Regions from separate parts of the Stenotrophomonas sp. TWI819 genome, predicted to be linked through region 1. Evidence: predicted binding sites of a transcription regulator. Region 1 holds the regulator's gene; each other region holds the start of a gene.
The links. Region 1 encodes FliA, which starts transcription of late flagellar genes. Its sites were predicted from a motif close to TAAAGTTTNNCNNNCNNNGGCCGATAA; they were not measured.

Region 1 (7,269 bases):
GACCCGTCGCAAGACCCCGGTGGCCACGCCCGAGCCGGTGGCCGCCACCACCTCGGCCGTTGCCGCCCTGGCCCGCGCCGCTGTCGGCGCGACCGGTCGCACGCTCGATACCGCCAACGAAAGCGTGCCCCAGCGCGGCAGCGATGGCTTTGCCGCTACCCTGGCCCGCGCCAGCGTCAGCCCCGCCGTCAACGAACCGTCGCTGCCGGAGCAGATCTTCGCGCCGTTCAATGTCGAGCAGGCTGCCGCAGCCTCGCCCGCCGCACCGATGGAGGCTGTCGCGGCCCCGGCCCCGATCAACCGCGCCCGCTTCGTGATCGACCCGCCGCTGGACGACGCCGACGAACCCGCACTGCCGGCCGCCGCGGTGCTCGCCCCGGCCGCGATCGTGGCTGCCGCGGTACCGCCGGCGCTGCCGCTGCCGGTGACCACCGCGGCCGCCGCCAACGAACCGGCACCGGTCGTGGCCAGCGCGCCGGAGCTGAGCCTGATCCCGCGCGACGACGAAGAAATCCGCCAGCTGCGTCACGAAGTGGCCGGCATGCGCCACGTCATCGAGCGCGAGATGCACCGCTTCACCGACGAACGCCTGCGCGGCTCGCCGGTCCGTGCGGCCGCCTTGGACCTGATGGACGAATACGGCTTCGATGCCGGGATCAGCCGCGACGTGGCCATGCAGATCCCGCTGGACACCGAAGCCCACCGTGGCCGCGGCCTGATGCTCGGCCTGCTCTCCAGGAAGCTGCCGATCGCCCCGGTCGATCCGCTGGAAGCCGGCGGTGTGATCGCCCTGGTCGGCCCGACCGGCGCCGGCAAGACCACCACCATCGCCAAGCTGGCCTCGCGTTTCGCCGAAGCCCACGCCGCCCGCGATGTCGCCCTGGTCACCACCGATACCGGCCGCATCGGCGCCCGCGAACAGCTGTACGGCTTTGGCCGCCAGCTCGGCATCGCGGTTCACGAAGCCAGCAGCGGCAGCGACCTCAACCAGCTGCTGGAGCGCCTGAAGGACTACAAGCTGGTCCTGATCGACACCGCCGGCCTGGGCCCGCGCGACCGTGCACTGGCCGCCCAGCTGCAGTGGCTGCGGGCCGCCGAGCAGATCCGCACCCTGCTGGTGCTGCCGGCCAACACCAGTTTCGGCGATATGGACGAGGTGGTCCGCCGCTTCAGCGCCGCCAACCCCCAGGGCGTGGTGCTGAGCAAGCTGGATGAGACCGGCCGCTTCGGTACCGCCCTGTCGGTGGCCGTCGACCACCGCCTGCCGATCACCTGGATCACCGATGGCCAGGACGTTCCTGAAGACCTGCACCGTGCCAGCGCGGCCAATCTTGTACTTCGCCTTGAAGATTTGCGCCGCGCGGCCGATATGCCCTGCAACCCGGAGTTGAACCATGCCGTCGCGTGAGTACGCCAAGCTGACCCAGACCTTCCCGTTGTCGGCTACCCGAAGCCAGCCGCTGGGCCCGGTCCGCACCATCGCCGTCACCGGCGGCAAGGGCGGCGTGGGCAAAACGAACGTTTCGGCCAATCTGGCCGTGGCGCTTGCCAGCATGGGCAAACGTACCCTGCTGCTGGATGCCGACCTGGCCCTGGCCAACGTCGATGTGATCCTGGGCCTGAAGCCGACCGTGACCCTGGCCGACCTGGTCGCCGGGCGCTGCACGCTGGAGGAGGTCATCATCGAAGGTCCCGGCGGCGTGCTGGTGGTGCCGGCCGCCTCGGGCCGCCGCAACATGGCCGAGCTGCAGCAGGCCGAGCACATCGGCCTGGTCAACGTGTTCTCCGAGCTGGAGCGCGAACTGGACATCATGGTCGTGGACACGGCCGCGGGCATCACCGACGGCGTGCTGACCTTCTGCCAGGCCGCCCAGGACACCGTGGTGGTGGTCTGCGACGAACCGGCCTCGATCACCGATGCCTACGCCCTGATCAAAGTCCTCTCGCGCGAACGCGGCGTGGACCGCATCCAGGTGGTCGCCAACATGGTGCGCGACCCGAATGAAGGCCGGGTGCTGTACGAAAAGCTGACCCGCGTCTGCGAGAAGTTCCTGGCCGATGTGTCGCTCAACTACCTCGGCTGTGTGCCGCAGGACGACTGGTTGCGCCTGTCGGTCCAGCGCCAGCAGCCGGTGGTGAAGGCCTACCCGTCCAGTCCGTCGGCGCTGGCCTTGACCGAGATCGCACGCCGTACCGCACGCTGGCAGGCCCCGACCGAGCCGCGGGGTGGCGTCGAGTTCTTCCTGGAACGCATCCTCAAGCAACGCGGGGTGACCGCATGAAAGGCGCCGCACAATACAAAGAGGTCCAGCGGGTCGCCGCGAACGAGTGCATTGCCCAGCACTCGGACCTGGTCCGCCGCATCGCCCACCATCTGGCGGCACGTCTGCCCGCCAGCGTGGAGGTCGACGACCTGATCCAGGCCGGCATGATGGGTCTGATCGAAGCGTCGCGCAGCTATGACGCCGACCAGGGCGCCTCGTTCGAGACCTATGCCTCGATCCGCATCCGTGGCTCGATGATCGATGAGATCCGCCGTGGCGACTGGGTGCCTCGCTCGGTCCATCGCCGGGCCCGCGACGCCGCCGCCACCATCCGCCGGCTCGAACAGAGCACCGGACGCGCCGCCAGCGCCACGGAAGTGGCGGCCGCGATGGACATGCCGCTGCCGGACTACCTGCGCCTGATGGAAGATGCCTCGCGCGGCCAGGTGCTGAGCCTGGAATCACGGATCGAGGACCAGGGCGAGCTGGACACCGTCGCCCAGGGCGGCCCGACCCCGCAGCAGGTGCTGGAGCGCGGTGAGTTCGGGCGTGAGCTGGGCAACGCGATCGGGCTGCTGCCCGAGCGCGAACAGCTGGTCCTGTCGCTGTACTACGAGCAGGAACTGAACCTGAAAGAGATCGGCGCCGTGTTGGGCGTCAGCGAATCGCGCGTGTGCCAGATCCATGGCCAGGCCGTGCTGCGCCTGCGTGGCCGACTGAAAATCTTCGAGGCGGCCGACGCCGGCCTCGAGAACCATTAAGACCGAGGAAAGAGCTTTGGACAAGAACATGCGTATCCTGATCGTCGACGATTTTTCGACCATGCGTCGTATCGTCAAGAACCTGCTGGGCGATCTGGGCTTCACCAACACGGCCGAAGCCGAGGACGGGCATGCCGCGCTGATGCTGTTGCAGAGCCAGCCGTTCGATTTCGTGGTCACCGACTGGAACATGCCGGTGATGACGGGCATCGACCTGCTCAAGGCCATCCGCGCCGACGCCAAGCTCAAGACGCTGCCGGTGTTGATGGTGACCGCTGAAGCCAAGCGCGAGCAGATCATCGAAGCGGCCCAGAACGGCGTCAACGGCTACATCATCAAGCCGTTCACCGCCCAGACCCTGGAAGAAAAGCTCGGCAAGATCTTCGAGCGTCTGGCGGCGAGCGCCTGATGGAAACCCTGAGCGACAAATCAGCGCTGGTGCAGCGCCTGCAGGATGCACTGGCCGCGCTGGAATCGGGTGACGAAGCCGCGTGGCGTCAGGAAATCGACGCACTCGCCGCGCTGCGTACCCAGCCGATGATGGCCGGGTTGAACCGGCTCGCCCGCGAACTTGGCCAGGCACTGGGCGAGCTGCCCAGCCTGCCCAGCGAAGCCGGCGAACTGGACGATGCCTGCGCACGCCTTGACCATGTGGTGGCGATGACCGAACAGGCCACCCACCGCACCCTGGACCTGGCCGAAGAATGCCGCACGCTCACCGAGCAGCTGCGCGCCAATGGCTTGACGGCCGACCAGGACCAGCAGCTGGACCGCATCCGCCACAACCTGACCGAGATCGCGCTCACCCAGAGCTATCAGGATCTCACCGGGCAGATCATCCGCCGCGTGGTGGGCATCGTGCGTCGCGTGCATGAGGGCTTCAGTGCCCTGGGCCTGCCGCCGCAGGACGACACCGCGCACAAGCGTGACAACGGCCTGGCCGGCCCGGCCGTGACCGGTCTGGACCGCCACCAGGTTTCACAGGTCGACGCTGACGACCTGCTCTCCGATTTGGGACTTTAACGATCATGAGTGCTGTTCCAGACGATATCGCTGCCGACTTCATCCTCGAGGCCCAGGAGATCCTGGATCGCCTCGGCGAACAGCTGGTGTCGCTGGAGCAGGCGCCCCAGGACAGTGACCAGCTCAACGCCGTGTTCCGCGGGTTCCACACGCTCAAGGGCGGCGCGGGCTTCCTCGGCATCCAGGCGATGGTGGAGCTGTGCCACGCCGCCGAGGAAACCCTGGGCATGGCACGCTCGGGCCAGGCCACGCTGCAGGCCCATCACTTCGATGCGGCCCAGCAGTCGCTGGATTACCTGCAGTCGATGCTGGATTCGGTCTCGGCCGGCACCGAGCCGGGCTATGCCCCGCCGGAACTGATCGCGCAGTTCGACGTGAACGGCCCGGCCACCCCGGCGGCTGCCACCAGTGCCGCGGCCGGCCCCAGCAGCGGTGAGCTGATCACCGACGATGAATTCGAAGCGCTGCTCGACCAGTTGCATGGCGGTGCCGCACCGACCGCCGTCGCCGCCAGGAAAGACGACGGCATGATCAGCGAAGACGAGTTCGAATCGCTGCTCGACCAGCTGCACGGCGGCGCGGCACCCGGTGCCAAGGCCGTGCCGGCCGCACCGGCCCCGGCGCCGCGTGCGGTGGCAGCGCCCGCCGCGCCTGCCGCCAACAAGCCCGCGCCCAACAAGCCGGTTGCCGAGGCCGAGCACACCGTGCGCGTGGACACCAAGCGCCTGGATGCGATCGTCAACCTGATCGGCGAGCTGGTGCTCTCGCGCAACCGGCTCAAGACGCTGCGTGCGCGCCTGCACGATGAAGAGCTGGACCGCGCGGTCTCCACGCTGGACATCGCCACCGCCCGCCTGCAGTCGGCCGTCATGCGCACCCGCATGCAGCCGGTCGGCAAAGTGTTCTCGCGCTTCCCCAAGGTGGCCCGCGATGTCGCGCGCTCGCTGAAGAAGGAAGTGGAGCTGGAACTGATCGGCGCGGAAACCGAGCTGGACCGCAACCTGGTCGAAGCGCTGGCCGATCCGCTGGTCCATCTGGTCCGCAACGCGATCGATCACGGTGTGGAAATGCCGGAGCTGCGTGAAGCGCAGGGCAAGCCCCGCAGCGGACACGTGCGCCTGTCCGCGCAGCAGGAAGGCGACTACGTCAGCATCGAAGTGCAGGACGACGGCGCGGGTATCGACCCGGAACGCCTGCGCCAGAAGGCGCGCGAGAAGGGCCTGATCGATCCGGAAGCCGCCGCCCGCCTGAGCAGCGAGGAATGCCTGCACCTGGTGTTCCTGCCGGGCTTCTCGACCAAGCAGCAGGTGACCGACATCTCCGGCCGCGGCGTGGGCATGGACGTGGTCCAGTCGCGCATCCGCGAGTTGAGTGGTCAGATCCAGATCCAGTCCGAGCTGGGCCGTGGCAGCCGCTTCATGATCCGCGTGCCGCTCACCCTGGCGATCCTGCCGACCCTGCTGGTGCAGGCCGGCGAGGACGTCTACGCCCTGCCCCTGGCCCGCGTGATGGAGGTGCTGCATGCCCCCAACACCTCCCTGGGCTGGTTCGACGGCCGTGCCGTTCTGGACCGGAAATCGCACACGCTGGCCCTGGTGGATCTGCGTCACTGGCTGGATGTGGAGCCGATGCCGTCCTCGCTGCTGACCATCGTGGTGCTGCAGGCCGGTGAAGCCCGCTTCGGCCTGGTGGTCGACCAGGTCCGCGGCCGCGAGGAAGTGGTGATCAAGCCGCTACCCAAGGCCCTGCGCGGACTCCGTGGCTATGCCGGCGCGACCCTCATCGGTGATGGCCGCATGGCGCTGATCCTGGACGTGGACGGGCTGCGCACCAACCACGATTGACCGCGTGAAAGTGTGACCGCCGCATCACTGGATTCCTTCGGCGTCTCAAGTCCCATTCACACAAGCCGATAACGGACCCATGGACAGACTCAGCCTCATTGGACTTTTCCTCGCGCTGGCCTCACTGGTCGGCGGCAGCATCCTCAAGGGGGCCGGTCTGGCGTCGCTGTGGTCGCCGGCCGCCTTCGTGATCGTCATCGTCGGCACCATCGCCTCGATCCTGCTGCACACCTCGCCGGCGGTGTTCAAACACGCCTTCAAGATCGTCAAGTGGGTGATCCTGCCGCCGAGCAGCGACCGCCGCCACCTGATCCAGCAGATCGTGGAGTGGAGCAACATCGCCCGCCGCCAGGGCCTGCTCGGCCTGGAAGCCCAGGTCGATGCCCAGGACGACCCGTTCCTGCGCAAGGGCCTGCAGCTGCTGGTGGACGGCGTGGAGCCGGAGACCATCCGGCACATGATGGAAATCGAGCTGAGCAGCCAGGAGAGCCAGGACCTCGCCGCCTCCAAGGTGTTCGAGGGCATGGGCATCTATGCGCCGACGCTGGGCATCATCGGCGCCGTGCTCGGCCTGATCGCGGTGATGAAGAACCTCGCCGACCCGAGCAAGCTCGGCCACGGCATCGCGGCGGCGTTCACCGCCACCATCTACGGCATCGCCTCGGCCAACCTGCTGTTCCTGCCGGTGTCGGCCAAGCTCAAGAGTGTGATCCACCACAACAGCCGCGACCGCGAGATGATCATCGAAGGGCTGATCTCCATCGCCCAGGGTGAAAACCCGCGCAACATAGAAACCAACCTGTCCGGGTTCCTGCACTGACATGGCCCGCCGCAAGCACCACGAAGAACATGCCAACCATGAGGCCTGGGCGATTCCCTACGCCGACCTCATGACGCTGCTGCTCGCCTTCTTCGTGGTGATGTACGCCATCTCCTCGCTCAACGAGGGCAAGTACCGGATCATGGCCGATGCGTTGACCACCGCCTTTGGTGGCGCGCCGCGCACCATCAACCCGGTGCAGGTCGGCAACCAGCAGGTTCAGGGCGGCGGCTGGGACAGCCCCTCGGTGATCAAGGCCGGCACCAAGGTCGGCCCGTCCGCGCCGGCGCCGAGCAACGACCCCACCCTGCTGCCGGCGATGGCCTCACAGATGCGCATGCCCGTCTCCATGCGCAACCAGGAACAGCTACAGCGCGCCGAGCGCCAGCTCAACGGCATCGCCGACAAGCTCACCGCCACCCTGGCCCCGCTGATCGAACGCGGCATGATCACCGTGCGCCGTACCGAGCTGTGGATCGAGGTGGAGATCAACAGCGACATCCTGTTCCCGACCGCCTCGGCGACGCTGGACGTGCACGCACGCGACACCCTCTCCA
Region 2 (7,269 bases), on a different contig from region 1:
TTACGTGGCCGCGGATGGGCGCACGCAGGCGCTGCTGCATGCCGATGGTGGCGTGAGCGGAACGTTTGCCGAGGTGACCAATGCGCTGGCGACGGGCACGCTGATCGAGACCCGCCTGATCCACGCGAGCAACGATGTCAGCCTGGTCACCGAGCGGATCAACGTCACCAGCGCGACCCAACAGGCCGGCCTGGGCGGCATCACGCTGGCCTCGGCGGCGCGGGTGGAATCGGCGTTCGAGGTCCTTGATGGCAGCGGAGGTGCGCTGGCCGGCTTCGCGGGGGCGGCCGGTGAGCTGCAGCGCGTGGATGGGACCGGCGCATTGCAGGCGAGCCTGGACAGCCTCTCCGGCAAGGCCCATGCGCTGGCGGCCGCATCGACCTTCGACAGCATCGACATGAACCGCCGTGCGCTCTCTGCCCGCGTTGGCGAAGTGCAGGGCGCACCGCGTCTGCGCGGTACCTGGCAAAGCGCGCTGGGCGAGGCCGGGCAGGGCAGCTTTGCCGGCAACGGCGTGGCCACCCGGGGCTGGATGATGGGGCAGGACATGGCGCTGGGCAGCCACGGCATGCTGGGGTTCGCCTTCGGTGAGACGCGCAGCTTCGGCGGCCGTGACTGGGGCAGCGACCGTGGGCGCGACCGCCAGTCGCAGGCGCAGTTGTATGCAGGCTGGGGCACCGGCCGTGCCTATGCGATGGGGCAGCTGGGGGCGGGTCAGTTCACGCGCGAGATCGACCGCCAGCTGCTGCTTGGCGCGGGCCAGTACGGTGTCAATGCACGCTATGGCGGCAGCTTCAGTGCAGCCAGCGTGGAATCGGGGTATCGCTTCGGCAACGCCATCGCGTCGCTGACGCCGTATCTGGGCGCCGAATATGCCCGCGTGGACAGCGACGGTTTCAGCGAGCAGGGCGGCATGGGCTTCGGCCTGCGCACGCTCGATGCGGTCAGTACGCGCACCCAGGCCTTGATCGGCATGCGTGCCGAGCGTCGCTGGGGTGGGTGGTCGCTGCGCGGCTATGCCGAGTGGCAGCAGCACCTGGCCAGTACGGGGCAGGTGCAGGCGGCCAGTTTCGTGGGCGTGGAGGCCTGGGCGCCACTGTCCGGCCTGCAGCCGGCGCGCTCGGGCGGCCTGTTCGGGCTGTCGGTGGAATCGTGGTTGAGCCGCAAAACGCGCCTGGCGTTCGGCTATGACCAGCGGTTCGGCCCGCGTGGCGATCTGCGCCAGGTGCAGCTGCGCTACTCGGCCGGGTTCTGAGGGCAGGCCCCACCGCGAGGGGCGCTACAAAAAAGAGGGCGCGATCCATGATCGCGCCCTCTTCGTTTTGATCGCCGCAGCAGATCAGTTGCCGCGCAGCGTTCCCAGCCGCGGCGTGGCGCGGCCCAGCGGCATCTTCAACTTTCCGATCGACAGGATGCGCGACTCGGCGATCTGATCGGCGGCGCGCTGTGGCGCGATGCCTTCGCTCTGCGACAGCGCGAAGATGCGGCCCAGGTTGTGGTAAATGCTGCGGATCAGGCGCATCGCACGCTCGCGGTTGTAGCCGTCGATTTCCAGCGAGACGTTCATCACGCCGCCAGCGTTGACCGCGTAATCGGGCGCGTAGAGGATGCCGCGCGCATGCAGCTCGTCACCCACGTCCAGGCTGGAGAGCTGGTTGTTGGCGGTGCCGCAGACGATCTTGCACTTCAGGCGCGGCAGCGTCTCCGGGTTGATCGCACCTTCCAGCGCACACGGGGCGAAGATGTCGGCGTTGACGTCGTAGATGTCCTCCGGCTTGACGGCTTCGGCACCGTACTCGGTCACCGCGCGCTCGACCCGCGTGCTGTCCAGGTCGCTGACGTACAGCTTGGCGCCGCGGTCGCGCAGCAGCTTCACCAGTTCCATGCCGATGTGGCCCAGGCCCTGCACCGCGATGCTGGCCTTGCCGACTTCCTCATGGCCCAGCTTGTGCTGCATCGAGGCCATCAGCGCCTGCAGCGCGCCATAGGCAGTGAACGGTGCCGGATCGCCGGAGCCACCGTGGACCTGGTGCACGCCGGTGACGTATTCGCTTTCCAGGTAGATGTTCTCCATGTCGTTGACGTCGGTGCCGACATCTTCGGCGGTGATGTAACGCCCGCCCAGCGAATCCACGTAACGGCCGAACGCGCGGAACAGCACTTCGGTCTTGTCGCGCTTGGGGTCACCGATGATCACGGCCTTGCCGCCACCCACGTTGAGGCCGGCCAGCGCGTTCTTGTAGGTCATGGTGCGGCTCAGCCGCAACGCATCTTCCAGAGCCTCGTCGGTACTGGCGTAGGGACGCATGCGTACACCGCCCAGGGCCGGGCCCAGCGTGGTGTTGTGGATCGCGATGATCGCCCTCAGGCCGGCATCGCGGTTGTGGCAGAACACCACTTGCTCGTGACCGGTAGATTCGAGGGTTTCAAATAACATGGTGGCTCCGATGGTGCGAACGGTGGCGAACAGCGGCGAACGCGCCAGCAAAAGGTGGGGTGTAAAACAAAAAAAGCGACGTCGTCGGGTCTCGGACGGGTCGCGCGGCGCCATTCTAGAGCATTCCGCTGGAGGGTGTTGTCAGGGGCCCCTGGTGACGGGCCGGGCCGGCGCCATCGTGGCCGCCATTAAAGTTGCTGACCTGCAGGCCGATGCCGTCGCAAGGGTGTGCATCACCGGCAATCGCAGGACGGATCACGTGGGCGCAGTCGCAACAAGGCAAGTGCGGTACCCCACGTGGCCAGGAGCCCTGGCGTGACGGGCGCGGTCCTCATCGCGGTCCTGGTGGCAGCCCTGCTGGGTGGGGGGCTGCTGCTCCGCCGTCGGCGGGCCGTGGCAGCGCCATCGGCCGCCCGCGCGGCACGCGGGCACTCCCCGGCGGCAGCGGCCGCGGCCCCGCCCCTGTGTCAGGGGGCCGATCCGGTGGCTGCCCTGCAGGCCGGCCTGCACGCGCTTGCCCTGGTGCCGCGCAGCGGCGATGCCGCCGATGCCGCCGTGCGGCACACGGTCGAGCTTCGCGATGCGGTCACCGCGTCGCTGCTGGCCCGGGACTGGTCGGCCAAGCACCTGCCTCGCCGCCCGCAGCTGCTGCCGCAGCTCATCCAGACCGTCAACGACAGCGACGCCTCGGCGCGCGCGATGGCCGGGATCATCGGCCAGGATCCGGTGCTGACCGGCAACCTGCTGCGCATTGCCAACAGTCCCGTCTACCGGGTGCAGGCCAAGCCGGTGGAAACCCTGCAGCGCGCCGTCACCCTGGTCGGCACCGACGGCATCCGCCAGATCATCAGCGCGGTGCTGGTGCAGCCGGTGATGCAGCTGCAGTGCGATGCGTTTCCGCAGTTCAGCGCGGTGATCTGGGAGCATGCGCTGCTGGCCTCGCGCGTTGCCGCCGACCATGCGCGCACGGTGACCCATGAGGACGGTTTCGCTGCGCAGTGGCTTGGCCTGACCCAGGGGCTCGGCGCGGCGCTGGTGATGCGCCACCTGCTCGATGCCTGCGCGCAGCAGCAGGTGGCCGCGCCGCCGCGCGTGCTGGCCGCCGACCTGCTCGATAGCTGGACCCTGCCGGTGGCGAGCCGGATCGCTGCGGCATGGGAGTTGCCCAAGGCCGTCCATGACGCCCTGATCCGGCAGAGCGGCACCGGCCTGGCCGCGAGCCTGCGGTTCGCGCGGGCAGTGGCTGCGGCCAGCCTGCTGTGCCGCCATGGCCAGATCGGGCAGGTCCAGGCACTGGCCTGGCTGGAACAACTGGACGACACACCGCCGCATGCACTGCAGTGGATCTGGCGGCGCGTCCATGGGCGTGCGGTGGAAACGCTGGAGGGCGATGAGCCTGGCGTCGAGGTGGAGCACGCTGGCTGAGCTAGAGCTGTGACTCCAGCGGCAGCCAGCTGATCGCGCGCGCGCTGGCCCGCAGCCAGAACCCGGCATCGGGTTCGGTGTACAGCCAATGCGGCGGCTGCGCATCACGCTCCAGCCAGCGGACGTCGCCCTCCGGACCCAGCGTTACCCAGTAACTCTGCCGCGGGTCGGCCAGGTGCAGGTATTCCTTGCGCAGCTGGCCCGCCAGCACCGGATCGTCGAACAGCACGCCCATCTCGGTGTTCAGATAGGCCGAGCGCGGGTCCAGATTGAACGAGCCGACGAAGCCGCGCCGGTCGTCGATCATGAAGGCCTTGGTGTGCAGGCTGGCGCCACTGCTGCCGAACAGACCGCCGCCATCGACGTTGCCGCGCGATTTGAGCTCGTACAGCTGCACGCCACTGCGCAGCAACGGTGCCCGGTAGTGCATGTAACCGCTGTGCACGGCGGCCACATCATTGGCAGCCAGGGAGTTGGTGATGACCCCAACCTGGGCCCCGCGCGCGACCATCGCACCCAAGCCTTCAGTGCCGTCCTCGCCGGGCACGAAGTAGGGCGAGATCAGCAGGGCTTTGTGTTGGGCGCTTTCCAGTTCCTGCACCAGGCGCGTGACCAGCCAGCCGGCCTGATCGTCGCGGCGGTGCTTCATGGGCGGGTCCGAGGCGATCTCCACGTGGTGTGACCAGTGCAGATCCAGCGCATCGCGGTAATACGATTTCTCCGCCTGCGAACGCGCCACGCGTTCCAGGTAGGGCTTGGCACTGTCCAGGCGCGCTTCGTGCTCGCTTTCGCGGATCAGCAGGCGCAGCTGCGGTTCGGTGTAGAACGCCAGCGCACGGATCGGCACGGCGGTATCGCTGTTCCAGTAATCGTCGAAAATCGTGTTGGCCTGCTGCACCGCTTCGCCGGCCACCAGCAGGTCCAGGTCGCGGAAGTTCACATCCGGGCGTGCACTGAAATATTCCTCGCCGATGTTGCGGCCACCGACGATCGCCACGCGCCCGTCGGCGATCCATGACTTGTTGTGCATCCGGTGGTTGACGCTGAAAACGCGCTGCACCATCTCGACCAGGCGCCAGAGCCCGTTGCGGTTGCGGAACGGGTTGTACAGGCGGATCTCGATGTTGGGGTGCGCATCGAGCGCCATCATCAGCGCGTCCTTGTCCTGCGCGTTCATGTCATCGAGCAGGATGCGGACCCGCACGCCGCGCTCGGCGGCGCGGTACAGCTCGTTGGCCATGAGATGGCCGATGAGGTCGTCGTGCCAGATGTAGTACTGCAGGTCCAGGCTGCGCCCGGCGTGCTGGGTGATCACCGCGCGCGCGGCGTACGCGTCCAGCCCGTCGGACAGGAAGGCCACACCGGTCTGGCCGGGGTGCTCGGCCTGCAGGCGGACCAGCTCGCGATCGATCGGGGTCTGGTCGGCCTGCGTGGGCAGCACCGTCGAACGCTCGCCTACGGCCTGCGGGGTGAGGTGGTCGGCCAGCAGCAGGCCGCTGAGGACCAGCAGGATCAGCAGGGCGACAATGATCCCCAGCCAGCGCAGCAGCCGGCGCCAGAACGGTTTTTTCTCGGTCATGCCCCGATCGTAAGCGGCCGGGGCGTGCAGGGCGAGTGCTGGCGCGGTTTAGAAACGCTCGTCCGGCGCCAGGTAACGCCACTGGCCCGGGACCAGCTTGCCCATCGCCACGCGGCCGATGCGCAGGCGGCGGATGCTGATGACCTCCAGCCCGACCTGGGCGCACATGTCGCGCAGCTGGCCCGGATGCACCGGCTTGATCGCAAAGCGCAGGCGGGTTTCGTTCTGCCAGCTCACCTTGCACGGTGGCAACGGCCAGCTGCGGAAGCTCAGGCCGTGCGCGAGGCGCTTCATGCCGTAGGGCGCCAGCTCGCCACTGACTTCCACCAGGTATTCCTGCTCCAGCGTTGCGCCGCGATCCTTCAGGTGCGAGATCACGCGCCCGTCCTGGCTGACCACGACCAGGCCGCTTTCGTCATCGGACAGCGGCATCACCAGCTGCAGGGCGTGGAAATGCCGCTGCAGCAGGGTCACACCGGTGGCGTCGAGTTCACTGCGGCTTTCCGGAGTCACCAGCGCGCACAGTTCGTCCGAGCGCATGCCGGCCGGCTTGTGCAGCAGCATGCTCACGGTCTCGGTGCGGGTCGCCTCGGCGTTCTCGCGCAGCACGATGTCCTCGTCGGTGACCATCGTCTGCGGCTGTTCGACCACCTGGCCGTTGACGGTCACCCAGCCGCCCTCGATATAGCGCTGGGCGTCGCCACGGGAGCAGCCGATCAGGCTGGTCAGGCGTTTGTCGAGTCGGATCGGGTCGGTCATCGGGCTGGCAACATAAAACGGGAAACGGGCGGGGAGTGTACTGGCTGGGGCCCGGCGCTGCGCGATGAGGGCCGCTGCGGCTCAGGCCGCCGTGCGTTCCAGGTGGGTCAAGTACAGGCGCAGATCGAACTCCAGCTGGTGGTAATCCGCTTCCATGTGGGTGCACAGCTGGTAGAACGCCTTGTTGTGGTCCGATTCCTTCAGATGGGCCAGCTCGTGCACCACGATCATCTTCAGGAACGGGGCCGGTGCCTCCCGGAATACCGTGGCGATGCGGATCTCGCGGCTGGCCTTGAGCCGGCTGCCCTGCACACGCGAGACCGTGGTGTGGGTGCCCAGCGCGTGCTTGAGGACCTGCAGCCTGCTGTCGTAGATCACCTTGGACAGCGGCGCGGACTGGCGCAGGTAGCGCTCTTTCAGGCCCTGGGTGTAGTCGTACAGCTGGCGGTCGTTGCGCACCGTATGCAGTTCGGCATAGCGGCGCTCCAGCCAGGGCCCCAGCCGGTCGCCCGCGATCAGCTCGCGCACCTGCTGCTGCAGGGCGTCGGGATAGCCGGCGAGGTACTTCAGGGCGGTCATCGGGCGGTTGGGACGGGGCGGGCAGACCAGTATGATGGCCTCCGGAATCCCGTAACAACAGATGCTAGGCGTATGGCGAAGGCAAATCCCCTGCAGGAGCAGCTGCTCAAAGCTGGGCTGGTCAAGAAATCCCAGGTCTCCCAGGCCGCCCGTGAACAGGTGAAAGCCCGTCACGGCAAGGCTCCGGCCGCGCCCAGCGAAAGCCAGCGTGAGGCCGAGCGCCTGCGCGCGGAAAAGGCCGAGCGCGATCGCGCGCTGGAAGCCGAGCGCAAAGCCAAGGCCCACGCCCAGGAACTGCAGGCCCAGGTCCGCCAGATCATCGAGGCGCACAAGGTCAAGCGTGAAGGTGAAAGTGAGTACCGCTTCAATGACGGCACGCTGATCCGCACGATGCTGGTCAACAACATGCTGCGCCGCCAACTGGCCTCGGGCAGCCTGGTGATCGTGCGCCATGGTGACGGTTTCGAACTGCTGCCGCGGGCGGCGGCCG
Region 3 (7,269 bases), on a different contig from region 1:
TCCGCGGCTTTTTCGATCATGACGCCTTCGGTGGCGCCCATTGCTTCATGAAGGCGAAGAAGCGGCCACGGTCGTAGCCCTTCTTCTGCCCCTTGTCCGCCTCCAGCTCCCCGGTGAACTGCGAATGCAGCAGCGTGCCGTCGGCATCGAGCACGAACAGGTGGGGGTAGCCCTTCACTGCCGGGAACTGCGACAGGAACGCCGCGTTCTCGTTGTCTTCGCTGTAGTTGACCTTCATCCAGACATAGTTCGCATCGCGGAAGCTGCGGATCTCCGCATCGCCCTCGATGAAACCGTCCATCAGATGGCACCACGGGCACCACTCGCCGCCCACGTCCAGGATGATCCGCTTGCCGCCGCGCTGGGCCTCGACCTTGGCCGTGGCCAGATCGGCGACCGGATCGCGGGCGGGATCGAACTGGGCGTTGAGCGCCGCGATCGCGGCGATGTCCGCCGCGGCCGGGGTGTTGCCCGAGGCCACCGGTTCGCCGGGATCGGCGACCGGGGGCTTCTGCTCGGAGGTATCCAGCGGCTGCGCAGGCGCAGCGGTGGGCGCCGACGACGGCGAACAGGCGGCCAGCAGGCCGGCCGCGATCATCGACATTGCCGCTGCTTTCATGCGCATCGCAGACCTCACTTGACGCCGTGCATCAGCTTGTTGATCAGCGGGGCGACCAGGAACAGCACCACGCCGGAAATGATCAACGCCCAGAAGCCGAAGGTGTAGCCCTTCAGGGCTGATTCCACGGTCATGCCGCCTTCGCCGCTGACCACACCGGCGAAGATGCCGGACATGTTGTTGCCGATGCCGGTGGACAGGAACCAGCCGCCCATGCCGAAGCCGACCAGACGCACCGGCGCCAGCTTGGTCACCATCGACAGGCCGATCGGCGACAGGCACAGCTCACCCACGGACTGGATGACGTAGACCATGAACAGCGTCCAGAACGGAATCTTGCCGTCCACGACCATGCTCGACAGCGCCACCATCAGCAGCGCGAAGGCCGCACCGTTGAACAGCAGGCCCAGGCCGAACTTGCGCGGGATCGACGGGTTGGCGCGACCCAGCTTGATCCAGATCCAGGCAATGATCGGGGCCAGGGTGATGATCGCCACCGAGTTGACCGACTGGAACCAGGCAGTCGGGAATTCCCAGCCACCCAGGTTGCGGTTGACGATGTTGTCAGCCAGGAAGGTGAACGAGCTGCCGGCCTGTTCGAAGAACATCCAGAACATCACGTTGAAGGTGAAGATGATCAGCATCGCGATGACGCGGTCACGCTGGACCTTGCCTTCACGGATGCCCTCCACCAGCAGCAGCACTGCCAGCGCGATGAACATCACGCCCAGGATCCAGGCCAGCGCGGTGGCGCCGGTGGAGAGCAGAAAGAAGGCGACCGGGATCGCCACGATGGCACCGATGAACACCATCACGATGCGGCCATAGCCCTCGGCACCGGCCGGTGGGGCGCCAATGCCCTTGAGGCCGGCACGGCCGACGTAGAACCAGGCCAGGCTGATCAGCATGCCGATGCCCGAGGCGATGAAGACCATCTTGTACGACGGCATCGCCTTGGTGCCGAACACGCTCTCGGCCAGGTACTGGGTCAGCACCGGAGCGATCATCGCGCCGATGTTGATGCCCATGTAGAAGATGGTGAAGCCCGAGTCGCGGCGCTCATCCTTCAGGCCGTACAGCTTGCCGACCATGGTGGAGATGTTGGGCTTGAACAGGCCGTTGCCGATGATGATCGTGGCCAGGCCCAGCTCGAAGATTTCCTTGTTGGGCATCGCGACCATGAACAGGCCCGCAGCCATGATCACCGCGCCGGTCAGGATCGAGCGCTGGTAACCCAATACCCGGTCGGCAACGTAGCCACCGAAGATCGCCGCCGCATAGACCAGCGCCAGATAGGCACCATAGGTCCGGCTGGCTGCGGCCTGGCCGGCCGAGTCGCCTTCGAAGAACTGCGCGACGATGTACAGCACCAGCGCCCAGCGGATCCCGTAGAACGCGAAGCGCTCCCAGAATTCGGTCATGAACAGCATCCACAACGGGCGCGGATGGCCCAGCGTGGTCTTGAACTCCGGCAACGCCGGTTCGGGAACGGATTTCGCGGCGGTGTCTACGCTCATGCGGGATTCCTGGGTTCGGTGGAAGACATGCACGTCCGATGTGCGAAAGCAGCGCGGGAGAATCCCAGACCAACCACGTTCACGTCAAATACACGCTGATGTGTACCGCTGGCAGCACGGTCGCTGAACTTGCATCTGCAACTGCCGGTCCACGACCGGCAGCGCAGCAACGGCGGGGCCTGCCGCACCGTACGGCGGATGGACCGGCTAAATATGAATAGGCTTATTGCAGGGGATGCCCGATCAGGCATCCGGCGGCATCGGATCGTCGTTGCGGATCGTGGTGCGCACCTGGAACAACTCCGGGAAGAAGGTCAGCTCCAGCGCCTGGCGCAGGAAGCCGACCCCGCTGGAGCCACCGGTACCGCGCTTGAAGCCGATCACCCGCATCACCGTGCGCATGTGGCGGAAGCGCCACAGCTGGAAGGCGGTTTCCAGATCGACCAGGTCTTCGCACAGCGCGTACTCACGCCAGAAACGGTCGGTGTTCTGGTAGATCCGCTCGAACACCGGGTGCAGCGCATCGTCGGCCACGTGCGGCTGCTGCCAGTCCCGCCCCTGATAGCCGGCCGGGACCGGATGGCCGAAGCGGGCCAGGTAGCGCAGGAACTCCTCGTACAGGCTGGGGGCATCAAGCACCTCCTGCAACTGGGCCTGGCCGGCCGGGTCATGCGAGAACACCTGCAGCATCTGCGCGTTCTTGTTGCCCAGCAGGAACTCGATGTAGCGGTACTGCAGCGACTGGAAGCCCGACGACGGGCCCAGCACATCGCGGAAACCCATGTACTCCGAAGGGGTCAGCGTCTCCAGCACCGACCACTGCTCGGTGAGCTGGCGCAGCACCTGCTTGCTGCGCGCCAGCACCTTCTGGCATTGCCAGACCTCGTCGCGCTTGAGGTGAGCGATCGCCGCGCGCAGCTCGTGCCCCAGCAGTTTCAGCCACAGCTCGGACGTCTGGTGCTGGATGATGAACAGCATTTCGTCATGGTGCGGCGGGTTGGACAGCGGCTGCTGGGCCGCCAGCAGCTGATCCAGGCGCAGGTAGCCGCCGTAGGTCAGCCGCCCCTCCAGATCGGTGTGGATACCGGCTTCGAGATCGCGTTGGTTCTTGTCGACGGACATGGCAGGGACCGCTTGAGGGGCAGAAAGGGTAGCGCAGTGGCCTGCTGGCCGTGCATCTGGCGGCCGGCGGCTTACCGTTCCACCAACTCGGCCGAGCGCACGACGTTGACGCCGGGCCTCGGCGCCAGGGCCGCCTCGACCAGCGCGGCCGCAATGAGCTCGGCCGGATTGATCCGCCACGCCCGTGGAAGGACCGGACCCAGTGCGCCCAGCACCAGGCTGGCCAGATGCTCGCCGGTGCGCCGCTCGGCCCGCTCGCCCCCGATCAGCCCGGGGCGGACCAGGGTCAGGGAGGGGTAGCCCAGTTCCCGCAGGTCCTGCTCCAGCCGGCCTTTGACCTGGTTGTAGAAGATGCGCGAGCCCGGGTCGGCCCCCATCGCCGAGTTCAACGCGAAGGCATGCGCGCCTTGCGCCCGCGCCAGCCGCGCCACCGCCAGCGGCGCGTCATGGTCGACCCGCGCGAACGCCTCTTTGCTGCCGGCCTGTTTGATCGTGGTACCGAGCGCGCAGATCACCGCATCCACCGCCCACCAGTCGGCCTCGGCCCGCAACTGCGCGAAGTCCACCACCGGATTGACCAGCGCGGGATCGGTGATGCCCACCGGGCGTCGGGTCGGTGCAACCACCGCATCGCAGCGCGGGTCCTCCAGCAACTGCCGCAGCACGTGACTGCCCACCAATCCGGTCGCGCCCACCAGCATCACCTTCATCGCATTCTCCTGCCTCGCTCGTGCTTACCATCCTGCCATGCAGGATCGGTTCAAGCGTGACCGGACTGCGCCGATACTGTTCCAACCTCTCCACCGCTCCGGCCCCCGGCCGTGCCCTGCAAGGACCTGCCGCATGACGGACCCGCACGACCCTCCCCCCAGCCCCGGCACTGCTGTCGGGCGGCTGCTGTCGCGGCGGCAGAGCGTGGGGACCGCGGTGGACACGCGCAGCGAACCGGCCCCGGTCCTGAAGGGCGGCAGCAGCGCGATGCTGCAGCGCCTGTTTGCCGGGATCGACAGCCCCGAGCCCCTGCTGGCCGCATTTGCCAATGGCATGTCCACCCTGCCCGGCGAGCTGGGCGACATGGGCCTGCGGCTGCAGTCGGCGCAGCGCAGCGGCGACTGGGTCAGCTACGGCCGCGCGATGCGCCAGCTGATCGACAAGTACATCCGCACCATCGAACAGGAAACGCCCGACGGCCAACCCGACAGCCTGCGCCTGCGCGAGCTGCTGCGGCACACCCTCGGGGTGACCGTGGCCAGCCTGCTGCAGAACATGCCTGAACTGCGCGAAGAGCCCGGGCACCTCGCCGGTGAGGTGCATCGCTGGCATCCCGGCCAACCGCTGCAGCCGATCGAAGTCCGGCTCCGCGAGCTGTCCCACCAGATCGGCGTACGCAGCGATGGCTGGCAGGAACAGCAGGAGCTGTTGCTGAGCCTGTTCGATCTGCTGCTGGACAACATCGGCGAGCTGCTCGACGACAGCAGCTGGCTGCACGGCCAGGTGCACGCGGTGCGGTCACTGATCGGCGGCCCGCTCGATCGCGACTCGGTGGAACAGGCACGCGCCAACCTGCGCGAAGTGATCTACAAGCAGGGCCTGCTCAAGCAGGGGATCGTGGAATCCAAAGCGGCGATGAAGAACGTCATGGGCGGCTTCATCGAGCGCCTGGATGGCATGGCGGTCAGCACCGGCGAATACCACGACCGCATCAGCAGCTATGCGCTGGCCCTGAAGGAAGCGCGCAGCATCGCCGATCTCAACCAGCTCCTGCAGGACGTGCTGGTGGATACCGGCCGGGTGCAGGAACAGGCGTTGCAGGCACGCGACCACCTGGGCAATGCACGCCGCGAGGTGGAGCAGGCCGAGCAGCGCATCGCCGAGCTGGAGCAGGAGCTGCGTGATGTCTCCGGGCTGGTCCGCACCGATCCCCTGACCGGCGCGCTCAACCGGCGCGGGCTGGATGAACTGCTCGAGCGCGAAATGGCGCGCGCCGCCCGCCATGGCCATCCGCTGGCGCTGGCCCTGCTCGATCTGGACGATTTCCATCAGACCAACACCCTGCACGGCCATGCCGGCGGCGATGCGGTACTGCGCCATCTGGTCGAGGTCTGCCAGCTGCACCTGCGCAGCAGCGATGCGATCGCGCGCCTGGGCGGGGACGAGTTCGTCCTGCTGCTGCCGGAAACGCCGGCGGCGGACAGCATGTCCACCCTGCTGCGGCTGCAGCGCTCACTCGCCCAGCGGCCGCTGCCGTTGGAGGAGCAGCGGGTGCCGGTGCATTTCAGCGCCGGCCTGGCGCAATGGCAGCCGGGCGAAGCGGCGGACGCGCTGTTGCGACGCGCCGATACGGCGCTGTATGCGGCCAAGCGGGTCGGCAAGAACCGCGTGCAGGCTGCCGAGCCGGCGCGCTGATCCGATGGCTGTGATATTCCGCGCCCCGGCGCGAATCACCCGGGTATGCACATGACCCTGCCCCGCACCGCCCACGATCCACGCGCGCGCTTCGCCGCGTTGCTGGAGCAGCATCGCGGCATCGTGCTCAAGGTGGCGCGCGGTTACTGCCATCAGCACGAGGATCGGCTGGATCTGGTCCAGGAGATCAGCGTGCAGGCGTGGGCGGCATTCGAGGATTTCGACCCGGCGCGGGCGCGCTTCTCGACCTGGTTGTATCGGGTGGCGCTCAATGTGGCGATCTCGCAATGGCGTCGCCAGCAGCACCGGCAGGGCCACCACGCACCATTGGACGACGATCTGCCCGCGGTGGACGACGCCGCACCGCCCGAACACCGCCACGCGTTGCGCCAGCTGGAGCTCGCCATCCACGCGCTGCCACCGCTGGACCGCGCCCTGATGCTGCTGCACCTGGACGACCACGACCATCGGCAGATGGCCGAGGTGCTGGGCATCAGCATCGCCAATGTTTCCACCCGCCTGCACCGGGTGCGCCAGCAGCTGCGTACCCGCTTGAACCCCACCGACTGAGGGAACCACCATGCAACCGGATGAGCTCAAGCAGCTGTGGAGTCACGCCAACGCTCCCACCGACGCGCAGGAGGCCTTCGCGCTGGATGCGTGGCGCAGCCATCGGCAACGCGCCGTACAGCATCAGCTGGGGGCCTTCAGCCTGTGGCAGTGGCTGCAGCTGGCGATCTGGCTGGCCGTGGCGGTGTACTGCGGCAGCCAGTGGTGGCAGCAGCCGCCGCTGGCGGTGATGCTCAGTGCGCTGTCCCTGCACGCGTACTGCATCGCGGCCATCATCGTCAGCATCACCCGCCTGCAGCGCCGACGACAGCTGCACCCCACCCATACGGTGGTGGAGCAATCGCAGCAGTTGGCCGCGCTGCGCTGGCATACCGCACTGACCGAACTGCTGCTCGGCCTGCCGTGGTGCTGGCTGTGGCTGGCGGTGCCGGTGCTGGTGGCCTGGCAGGCGTGGGGGGTGGATCTGGGCGCGTTCGCCGCACCGTGGCTGCTGGTCTCGCTGGGTGCAGGGACGCTGGCCATGATCGCCGCGATGGTGGGTGCGCGACGCTGGGTTCAGCGTGCGCCGGCCTCACCACGGCTGCAGCGCGCGATCGACGCGCTCTCCGGGCGCCGCCTGGCCCGTGCCCGCGCCGAACTGGAGGCCCTGCGCGGGTGGGAATCGGCCTGAGCTGGCCGAGCCTCAATGCGCCGGCTTGGCCCCGCGCAGCTTCTGGAATGCGGTGACCGCGCCCAGCACCACCGCGCCGATCACCACGCCGACGATCACGTTGCCCAGCGCGTTGATCAACCAGCCCCAGCGGCCATCACCGCCCATCTCCAGAATGGCGTGATGCAGCGGCGCGATGCTGTGCACCAGGATCCCGCCGCCGACCAGGAACATGGCCGCAGTGCCAGCCACCGAGAGGAACTTCATCAGCCACGGTGCGGCCACCAGCAGGCCCCGGCCGATCGCGGCCAGCGCGGCGCCCTTGTTGGACAGATACAAGCCCAGATCGTCGAGTTTGACGATGCCGGCGACAAGGCCGTAGACGA

Region 2: the regulator FliA is predicted to act here: its motif matches at 2,627-2,653, upstream of ABE463_RS11475 (HDOD domain-containing protein).
Region 3: the regulator FliA is predicted to act here: its motif matches at 4,019-4,045, upstream of ABE463_RS07115 (GGDEF domain-containing protein).

Annotation. Positions count from the first base shown of each region.
Region 1 is NZ_JBDJKY010000008.1:28,547-35,815, forward strand. Features, by position in the region: gene flhF (flagellar biosynthesis protein FlhF) at 1-1,408, shown strand, start outside; gene ABE463_RS12225 (MinD/ParA family protein) at 1,395-2,282, shown strand; gene ABE463_RS12230 (RNA polymerase sigma factor FliA) at 2,279-3,025, shown strand; gene cheY (chemotaxis response regulator CheY) at 3,042-3,434, shown strand; gene ABE463_RS12240 (protein phosphatase CheZ) at 3,434-4,048, shown strand; gene ABE463_RS12245 (chemotaxis protein CheA) at 4,054-5,892, shown strand; gene ABE463_RS12250 (flagellar motor protein) at 5,972-6,712, shown strand; partial or broken gene motD (flagellar motor protein MotD) at 6,714-7,269, shown strand, end outside.
Region 2 is NZ_JBDJKY010000007.1:95,616-102,884, reverse strand. Features, by position in the region: gene ABE463_RS11485 (S8 family serine peptidase) at 1-1,255, shown strand, start outside; gene ABE463_RS11480 (Glu/Leu/Phe/Val dehydrogenase dimerization domain-containing protein) at 1,340-2,437, opposite strand; gene ABE463_RS11475 (HDOD domain-containing protein) at 2,792-3,862, shown strand; gene ABE463_RS11470 (phospholipase D family protein) at 3,864-5,441, opposite strand; gene ABE463_RS11465 (rRNA pseudouridine synthase) at 5,490-6,200, opposite strand; gene ABE463_RS11460 (M48 family metallopeptidase) at 6,282-6,779, opposite strand; gene ABE463_RS11455 (DUF2058 domain-containing protein) at 6,852-7,269, shown strand, end outside.
Region 3 is NZ_JBDJKY010000004.1:106,840-114,108, reverse strand. Features, by position in the region: gene ABE463_RS07135 (thioredoxin family protein) at 17-625, opposite strand; gene ABE463_RS07130 (peptide MFS transporter) at 634-2,136, opposite strand; gene ABE463_RS07125 (tryptophan 2,3-dioxygenase family protein) at 2,380-3,258, opposite strand; gene ABE463_RS07120 (NAD(P)H-binding protein) at 3,330-3,968, opposite strand; gene ABE463_RS07115 (GGDEF domain-containing protein) at 4,102-5,664, shown strand; gene ABE463_RS07110 (sigma-70 family RNA polymerase sigma factor) at 5,716-6,234, shown strand; gene ABE463_RS07105 (hypothetical protein) at 6,245-6,904, shown strand; gene ABE463_RS07100 (DUF808 domain-containing protein) at 6,917-7,269, opposite strand, start outside.